Regions from separate parts of the Akkermansia sp. NBRC 115031 genome, predicted to be linked through region 1. Evidence: riboswitches for the same ligand, from Rfam matches in the RefSeq annotation. Region 1 holds a riboswitch; each other region holds the start of a gene.
What was found. Region 1 has a riboswitch for cobalamin ahead of QSJ36_RS10020 (ribonucleoside triphosphate reductase). Riboswitches for the same ligand answer to the same signal wherever they lie in the genome.
Positions count from the first base shown of each region.

Region 2: it holds a riboswitch for cobalamin, as region 1 does, so the genes downstream of both, QSJ36_RS12665 (sirohydrochlorin cobaltochelatase) here and QSJ36_RS10020 (ribonucleoside triphosphate reductase) in region 1, are expected to answer to the same signal.
Region 3: it holds a riboswitch for cobalamin, as region 1 does, so the genes downstream of both, QSJ36_RS00830 (autotransporter outer membrane beta-barrel domain-containing protein) here and QSJ36_RS10020 (ribonucleoside triphosphate reductase) in region 1, are expected to answer to the same signal.
Region 4: it holds a riboswitch for cobalamin, as region 1 does, so the genes downstream of both, QSJ36_RS00870 (TonB-dependent receptor) here and QSJ36_RS10020 (ribonucleoside triphosphate reductase) in region 1, are expected to answer to the same signal.

Region 1 covers NZ_BSQU01000007.1:35,320-37,506, forward strand. The annotation lists gene QSJ36_RS10020 (ribonucleoside triphosphate reductase) at 1-1,042, opposite strand, end outside; cobalamin riboswitch at 1,193-1,394, opposite strand; gene QSJ36_RS10025 (glycoside hydrolase family 88 protein) at 1,599-2,187, shown strand, end outside.
Region 2 covers NZ_BSQU01000012.1:26,977-29,163, forward strand. The annotation lists gene cobI (precorrin-2 C(20)-methyltransferase) at 1-126, opposite strand, end outside; gene QSJ36_RS12665 (sirohydrochlorin cobaltochelatase) at 128-1,093, opposite strand; cobalamin riboswitch at 1,103-1,308, opposite strand; gene QSJ36_RS12670 (TfoX/Sxy family protein) at 1,602-1,961, shown strand; gene QSJ36_RS12675 (TlpA disulfide reductase family protein) at 2,004-2,187, opposite strand, start outside.
Region 3 covers NZ_BSQU01000001.1:215,116-217,302, reverse strand. The annotation lists gene QSJ36_RS00840 (bifunctional adenosylcobinamide kinase/adenosylcobinamide-phosphate guanylyltransferase) at 1-9, shown strand, start outside; gene QSJ36_RS00835 (acyltransferase family protein) at 396-1,025, opposite strand; cobalamin riboswitch at 1,180-1,318, shown strand; gene QSJ36_RS00830 (autotransporter outer membrane beta-barrel domain-containing protein) at 1,353-2,187, shown strand, end outside.
Region 4 covers NZ_BSQU01000001.1:223,292-225,478, forward strand. The annotation lists gene QSJ36_RS00865 (cobyric acid synthase) at 1-746, opposite strand, end outside; cobalamin riboswitch at 1,083-1,230, shown strand; gene QSJ36_RS00870 (TonB-dependent receptor) at 1,265-2,187, shown strand, end outside.

The DNA of each region.
Region 1 (2,187 bases):
GCTGCCCGGTGCTGTCCCCTTCCGTGAGCACCTCGTAAAAGGCCTTGTTGATCAGGTTCATTTCCTTCTGGAAATGCTTGTAGGTCAGCTCTGTCAGCTTGTTCACGCCGCGTTCCCGCGCCAGGGAGAGCAGGCCCGGGTCCTCCACCCCTTCAAAGAGGTGCTCCCCGCCGCTGAAGGGGGCCTGGTCCCGCAGGTCCCGCGGCACGGTCCAGTCGATCGTGACGTTGGTGAAGGGGGACTGCCCCCAGCGGGAGGGCACGTTCAGGTTGTAGACGAAGCTGCGGATGTCCTTCTTGATGCGCGTGAAATCCGCCTGGTCCTTGAAGGCGTAAGGCGCCAGGAAGGTGTCAAAGGAGCTGAAGGCCTGGGCTCCGGCCCATTCGCTTTGCAGAATGCCCAGAAAGTTGGCCATCTGGCCCAGTGCTTCCCGGAAGTGGCGCGGCGGCCTGCTGTTCACGCGGCTGCGCACGCCGTTGAATCCTTCGTTGAGCAGGTTGCGGAGGCTCCACCCGGCGCAGTACCCGGTCAGGCAGTCCAGGTCATGAATGTGGTAGTCCCCTTCCCGGTGGGCGGCCCCCTCCCGTGCGGAATAAACCTGGTCCAGCCAGTAGTTGGCAATCACCTTTCCCGCCGTGTTATTGATGAGGCCGGCGTTGGAATACGTGGTGTTGGAGTTGGCGGCGATGCGCCAGTCGCTCTGGCCGATGTATTCCTCCACCGTCTGCTTGCAGTCCACGTACGTGTTGCCGGAATAGAGGCCCCCGAGCTGTTCGCGCTGCATTTTGTGCAGGAAGCGGTAGGTGATGAAGGTCTTGGCCGTGTCAAAGTATCCGCAGCGGAACAGGGCGCGTTCTATCATGTCCTGGATTTCTTCCACATGCGCGCAGTCCTGATGGCTCAGCTTGGCTTCCACTTCTTCGTAAATGGAACGGTTGTAGGCGGTGCCGGAGCTGTGGAACGCGTTCTTGACGGCTTCCTCAATTTTGTAGCCCTGGTATTGTTCCTTTTTTCCGGAACGCTTGATGATGCTTGTTGCCATGGTGGGTGTCTCGCTTGGAAGGGATGATGACCGCTCATCCGCGAGCCTGGGCAAAAGCCTGGAAAAATCATAGGCAGGGGCCGCCGCATGCGTGCATTTTTAACAAGGGGCACGATGAGGACCTGTGCGTATGTTCATCCTGTCCGCGGGATGGGATACGGGGGCATCAGGTCGTCTTCTGGCTTCCGGTGCGACATGTGATGGGGACTTCCCGACTGCTGGCAGTCAGTGTCCGGTCCATCGTCTACCGGTTACAGCGGCGCGTCCGCGACGGATTTTCACCGTCTTCCGTTACCTGCGCTGAAACGCAATGAACCACAGAAAGAGAGCCCCCGCAAGGAAAATGTATAAATAATGTATTAAATATTTATAATGATACAATATGTTGTATATATGCTGCAGGGAATGGTTGATAACGCGGCATTCCCTTCCGTCATGGCACCATATGTGCCCTTGCCTCCCCTTTCCGGGGACCGGGGGAAAACGGGACAGGCCGAAAAGGGAAGATTCATTCCTCACGGAGAAATTTCAGCGCGGCTTTTTCCGTACCAGTCAAATGAATTTCTTTTCCTTTTCAAAAAACGGATGGCGTAAATCTTTCCTGCTGCTGGTTCTTCCCGCGCTTTCTGCGGGGAGCCCCGCTTCCGGCGCTCCCGCGGACTGGAATGAAAAGACCATCCGGGATAATCTCCGCCTGGTGGCGAAATGGCAGGCGGAGCATCCCAGAAAACGCTCGCCGCTGCACTGGACCTACGGCGCCTTTTATTCCGGCCTGGTGCAGTATGGCCTGGCCGTCCCGGAAGGGCCGGGATTGCCGCTGCTGAGGAAAACAGGAGGGGAACAGGAATGGAGAACCCTGAAACGGCATTACCATGCGGACGATCACGCCGTGGGCCACGCCTGGATGGAGATGGCGATGGAAGACGGAAATACCGCTGCGGCGGAGAAAATACGCGCCGTGCTGGACGGGGTGATGAACCGGCCCTCCTCCGCTTCCCTCCAGTTCGGGACTCCCGGCTGCCAGGACCGCTGGAGCTGGTCGGACGCCCTGTTCATGTCCCCTCCCGTGTTCGTGAAGCTGGCGGCCTATACCGGAGACCGCCGGTATCTGGAATTCATGGACAGGGAATACAAGCTCACCTGCG
Region 2 (2,187 bases), on a different contig from region 1:
GCTGTTGGGTCCGGTCACCGTAAACACCACGTCCACGGAGCGGAAGACGTTGACGGCCTTGAGCGTGAGGTATTCCGGATTTCCGGGGCCGATGCCCACCCCGTAGAACTTTCCAGGGCTGGCCATGTCAATGCGCTTGTTTGGGGGTCATGAGGTCGTCCTCCGTGGTCCGGGCATGGCGGGAAAAAACGGCGCGGATGCCCGGGTTTTCCCCCAGCCCACGCAGGTGGGTCTTGACGGTGAAGCCCTCCTTCCTGAGCATGGAAGCCCAGGAATCCTCCTCATCCCCGCCCAGGTCGTTCTTGGCGTGGTCTCCGGCCACCAGCATGAAGGGGGCCAGCCAGACGGTCTTGGCGCCGGACTTTTTAAGCTGTTCCAGAATGGGGGCCACCCCCCGCGTTCCTTCCACGGTGGCGAAAAACGCCAGGCTGTCTCGGTCGTTCAGCTCGCGGGCGAAGTCGGAAAGCACCATGTCGCAGCGTCCTTCCTGCTGGCCGTGCCCCATGAGCAGGATGGCTTCATCCTTCTTCCGTTCCGCGGGGAAATGCTCCAGAAGGGCCGTGATGGCCTCGTTCCTGTCCCGTTCGCTTTCCAGCAGGGGGCGGCCGATGAACACGTGGTCAAAGCTGTCCGGATGGCGCGCCAGGAAACTGACGATCTGCCTCTCCATCCGGGAAAACTCCTCGCCGGGGGCGATGTGAAGGGACTGGACGCGCAATGTGCGTATGCCTTTGCGGGCCATCTGTTCCAGATTTTCCTCCACGGAGGGAACGGGGGTTCCGCGTCCGGCAAGCTTCTTGCGGATAATGCTTGAAGTGTAGCTCCACTTCAGGCGGTCCGGGGCATAATGGGCCAGCATGTCCTTCTCCAGCTCCTTGTAGGAGACGGTAGCGTCCTGGTGGCTGGTCCCGAAGGCCACGAGAAGAAGCCCTTCCTGCCGTGACGGCGCCGCCTGTTCCGCCGGGGCGGGGGACGCTTCCTCCCTGCATGGGGCGGCGGAAAGCACGGGCAGGGAAAACAGGGTGAGTCCTGCAAGAAAAACGGAGGAAAGGGGCAGGAATGCCCCCGGCACGTAAGAGGATGCTTCAATCATGCGTTGATGAGGTATGGTGAACCGAAGCAAGGATATTCGGACTCCGGGTCTCCAACCTCCCCCTCGCCTTCACCCTCCGGAATGGGAGGACTGGCTGACCGGAACGCTGGCGGAAAAGCGTTCCTTGAGGGTTTGTAACCCGATACCGCAGCGCGACTGTTTCCGGTTCTCACGGAATTCCCCGTTGCTTCGGCGTGTTTAATGGCGTTTTTAGCCGTCACTGTCAATGTTTATTAGAACGCCGCCGAATTTCCGGAGACTGGGAAAAAATGTGCGTGGACGGGTAAAAACCGCCTTTTGGCCGTTCCTGCGCCTGCTTTTGGAAAAAATGCAGGGTTCCGGATGCGGAAGCGGTGGAAGACGGGGCATTCCGGGGTGCAGAAATCCCGGCGGAAAAGAGAGGGAGGAAGCGGCCCATTCCGTACCGTGCCGGGGCTTTCCAATCCGGTGGGCCGCAGGCCGGAGTTTGCTGCTTGCAGAAGGCGGGGCAGGTATGAGAGCATGGAGCATGGCTTCTTCCCCGGATGTTGTAGAATATATCTGTTTCCAGCTCCGGCATGCCGGGGAGATTTCCTTCAAAAAAATGTTTGGGGAATACGGCCTGTACTGTGACCGGAAATATTTCGGCCTGGTATGTGACAACCAATTATTTGTCAAAATCACGGAGCCGGGCCTGAAGCTGCTTCCGCAGCAGGAGCAGGGCAGTCCCTATCCCGGCGCCAGGCCGCATTTCCTGATGACGGAACTGGATGATGACCGGGCTCTCTCCTCCTTTGTCCGGGCAACCTGTTCCGTTCTCTCCGCTCCGGATGTCTTATCCGGAAAGAAGAAAAAAGCTTCCGGAGAAAAAAGAAACAGGCGTCCGTAAACGCCTGTTTGTTCCGGATGAAATGCCGTTCGGCTGAAAGGCTTATTTATCTTCCGGAGCCTCTGGCACAGCCAGGGAAGAAAGGCTCTTTTTCAGATTGCCCGCAACGGTCTGCGTGGCTTCATTGTCGGACTCCGCGAATTTGTCCACGGCCTGCGCCAGGGACTTAAGGTCGGATTCCGAAACCTTGCGGCCTTTCGCCTTCCGCTGTTCCAGGGCGGAAATC
Region 3 (2,187 bases), on a different contig from region 1:
AAAAAATAGCAGACGGTCAATTCTTCAGCGCAATATACTTCAACACTGCCGGACACATCCGCGCCAGTAAAAAGTACAGTCCGCTCAGAGCCAGAAAAACAAGGGGTACGGCCATTCCCCATATCCAGAAGCTTCCCCTTGGAAAACCGAGCCTGAGCATGCACTCATAAACCAGGGCATGCGCGGCATATACAAAAAAGACGGAGGGAGCCAAACGGGCGCAGAAAGAGGAGATTCCCGGAAAATACCGCATCATCAAGAAGGCGCAGGATGTCAGCCACAGCACGCCCATGCACAAGGATAACGCAGACTCCTGAACGGTGCTGTACATTTCCCATTAAAAATAACGGGAAACACCATCAGCACGTACAGCCACGCTTTACCGACTGCATTCTTCAACTCTTCAAGGGAATAACGGCACAAAAACATGCCAAGGGCAAATGCTCCACCCCCCTGGGATGGATAACGCAGAAAACCTTGTCCATGTATTCGAAGGACAAGTAAAGGGAATTGCTCGTACTGAAAAGCACCAGGGAGGCCATGGACAGAATGAGCAGACAGGCCCGCGGCATCCGGAATAACGCTCCTGAAACCAGCACAAACACCATTAAATCCCGCAAAAACCATAAAACAGTTCCCAAAGGAGGGCGCCCTATTCCCAGACCGGTCATCCATTTTACAATGTCCGCGGGAAACCCGAACAAGGCCATGGAAACGAAAATCCAAAATAAATAGGCACACAGAATCAGAAACGCTTTTCTCCAGTTAAGCCAGGGCACCGGGGCCGGGCTGCCCCCATACTTCCGGGCCAGGAAGTAACCCGCCGCCATGAAAAAGAAAAATACGCCCGCACGTGTTGCATACACAGTGAAGCCATGAGAAGCGGGAGTATGCTGGATCATGATAAGCAACATGGCCAGCACACGGATAATATCTACCCACGGGTCACGGCACTTCTCCGTCAGTTTCCTTCCCCGGACGATGCCCGGCGCATGTGAAGGAGAGTTCGTTAACGCTTCATACATATGCCAAATACAATAACGAACATCCGGGGCGCCATGATAGCACGGCCGTCCTTCATGGCAATACGAAACAGGGAGCCAAACGCAAGAAAAAGTTCCAATTGACAGGGTCCGGAGGATATGTTAGGCATGCCATGCCTCCCTCACCAACCGGAGGCGCTTCCGGGAAGCCCGTGGTACGGGCAGGAAATAGATGGGGAATCCGGTGTGAATCCGGAGCGGTACCGCCACTGTATATTGCACGGCTTAAAAACCTGCAATGAGCCAGATCGCCAGCCCCGAAGTATTTTATGAACCGCCGGCGAGTATTCCGGCATTCAGACCATACACATGCATTCATCCAACACGCTCCGCTTGAACGGAGCAGACTATGATGGTCCGGCCTCCTTGAAGTCCGGAATGTTCAACACTCCTGAAAAAACACCGTGCCACGCCAGGCACCGGATGCAGGCTGTGGCTATGACCCTGGCCTGCCTCGGCATGCTGGGAACGGTCCATGCCCAGGATACTGCCAGGGAAGACCTGGCCGGCGCTTATGACGCCACTGTAGCCAGAACCGCCTCAGATGCGGCCCTGGGAACGGTCTCCGCCACATTCAACGTGACAGGCTCCAGCAACGTGCGCGGAATCTGGGGAAAATCAGGCACCCTCAGCATTGGCGCGATTGCCGGGGATGCCGTATTCAACGTCTCCTCCACGGCAAACAACGCCTTCGGCATTGACACCTCCTCCGGAGTCAATGTGGACATCGGCACCCTGGCAGGAACATTCAACATCTCCGCAGCCAGAACGAATGCCACCGGCATCCGGAGCTACGGGAAAATACTCTCCATCGGAACGATCACGGAAGACGCCCTCATCTCCATCACGGCCAATTTCTCCTCCAATGGCATTTACGCCTATCAGGGGCGCCTGGACATTGGAACGATGGCCGGCAAAATCTCCGTGGACCTGGGAACAGGAAACTATGCGAGGGGACTGTATGCCTACGGAAATACCATGGACTACCAGGGCCCGCGCTACAAGGACGTCAACATCGGCACCTTTTCCTCCACCGGCAGCATTTCCGCGGCGACGGCCGGCGGCTACGGAGCCAGAGGCATCCAGTCCAACTACGGGCAGGTGAACATTACCCGGCTGGACGGTCAAATCACCGCAGCCTCCG
Region 4 (2,187 bases), on a different contig from region 1:
GCCGCCGCAAAGGCGTTCACGTTCCACGCGGGCAGGGACTGCCTCAGCCGTTCCGCCAGCGGAGCGGCGCAGACGGAAAAGCCGCACCGGACACCGGCGATGCCGTAAAATTTGGTCAGGGAACGCAGGACAACCAGGTTGGGCAGAAGGGCCGCGTCACGGAGAAGCGATTCCGTTCCGTCCGCATAGTCAATGAAAGATTCGTCAATAATCCAGATGACTCCGGGGCGGTCCCGCACGGCCTGGCGCAGGGCCGGAACGTCCAGCAGGCCGCCGGACGGATTACAGGGATTCGCCAGGAAAACGGCGCTTCCGCCTGCGGCCTGTTCCGCCGTCAGGAGGGGTGACGGAATAAAGGAATTCCGTTCCTCCGTCCGGATGGAAAGAACGTCTGTGCCATGGCGCAGGCAGGCCAGCCTGTATTCGGAAAAAGCGGGTTCCGGAATAACGGCCTGTTTCAGTTCCAGCGCGCGCGGGAGGGCGTGAATCAGTTCGTTGGCTCCGTTGCCGAAGGTGAAGCAACCGGAAGGCAGCCCGTAATGAACCGCTGCCAGTTCCCGCAGCTCCGCCATGTCCGGGGAGGGGTAGGGAACGGCTGCATCCATGGCCTTCCACAGCGCGGAGGCAATGAACTCCGGCATTCCCTCCGGCCTCAGGTTGACGCTGAAATCCAGAATCTCCCGTTCGGGCCGTCCGGCGTCCGCCGCCAGGGATTTTAAATCTCCTCCGTGTGAAAAACTGTTCATACCGTAGTAGTAGAGACCGGAAGTCCGGACGTCCGCGCGTGCCGGGAAAAGGAAGGAAACGCCTTGAAGAAACGGTTTTTCCGGAAGTTGGGAACTCCTCTGAAAACGGAAATCCTTCCCCGCTGCGGGAAGGAGGGTGAAAGGCGCGTCATGGGCGCATCATGTCCTGTACGCGCCGGGGGTGACAAGACAAAAATGGAGAACTCCGGTTGGAAAAACGGGATGGCGTGCGGCGGCTGAAAAGAGGAAGCGTCCGCAAAGCGGCGGAATGTTCAAAGAAAAATTTTTTTGGCTTGTCATACCGGTCTCTTTGGTATTTCATCCGTCTCATGAACCCTTATGGGAAGGGTTACAGACCTCAGGGACGCCCGTAGCCGGGCAGGAAATAGATTGGGGAATACCGGTGTGAATCCGGAGCGGTACCGCCACTGTAAGCGAGCCTGTCTCGCAAGCCAGAAGACCAGCCTGTGGGGTTGTCCAACTGTTCGGCGAGTTACCGAACGTAAGGCACCACAACCATGCTTTATACGAAGAAAGCCCTTCAGATGGGCGCTATTGCCGTTGGCCTTGCCGCATTCGCAGGCCAGTCCTCTCTTGCCGAGTCCGCTAAAAAAGAAGACTCCAAGCCCTCCGCCAGTTCGGAAACCATGCAGGTCATGCCGGAATTGACCATGGCGTCCCACTTTACGGGCGTGCCGTACAACCGGTCCGGGGTATCCGTTTCCATCATCAATCCGGAAGAATTCCAGAAGGCGGGCATTGAAACCCTGACAGGAGCCCTTTCCCAGACTCCCGGCGTCTTCACGCTGGACGGCGGCGGCACCTGGCAGCGCGGTTCCGTGAGCAACACCGTCATCCGCGGGATGAACAAGGAAACCTACACCCTGACCATGGTTGACGGCATGCGCATCAGTGATGTCAACATGTCCGGCAACAAGCTGCTGGGGATCACCAATCTCTTTACGGTGGGCAATGTGGAAGTGGTGAAGGGCGCCCAGGGCGCCGTCTTCGGTTCCGGCGCCATTGGCGGCGTTGTCGCCATGGACACCCCGGAAGGGGAAGGCGATCCCGTGACCAGGATTTTTGCGGAAGCCGGTTCTTTCCATTCCTTCAACAGCTACGCGACTTCCTCAGGCAAGATCAAGAAGCTTTCCTACTTTGTGGGCGTGGGGTTTGAATCCACGGAAAACGATCCCACCATTTATCCGGCCATTTATGACAACCGGAAAGGCATGAACGACTTCCGCCAGTGGCAGGAAGCCGTGCGCCTGGGCTATGACGTCAATGACAAGGTGAAGGTGGGCTTTACCTACCGCCGCCTGGATTCCTACTTTGAATACCCCACGCCATATGTGGATTACGACCAGTGGCCCGCCGTGACGGACCCCCACCTGTACAACACGGAAGACAAGAACCGCAGCAACCTGGTGACGGGGCGCGT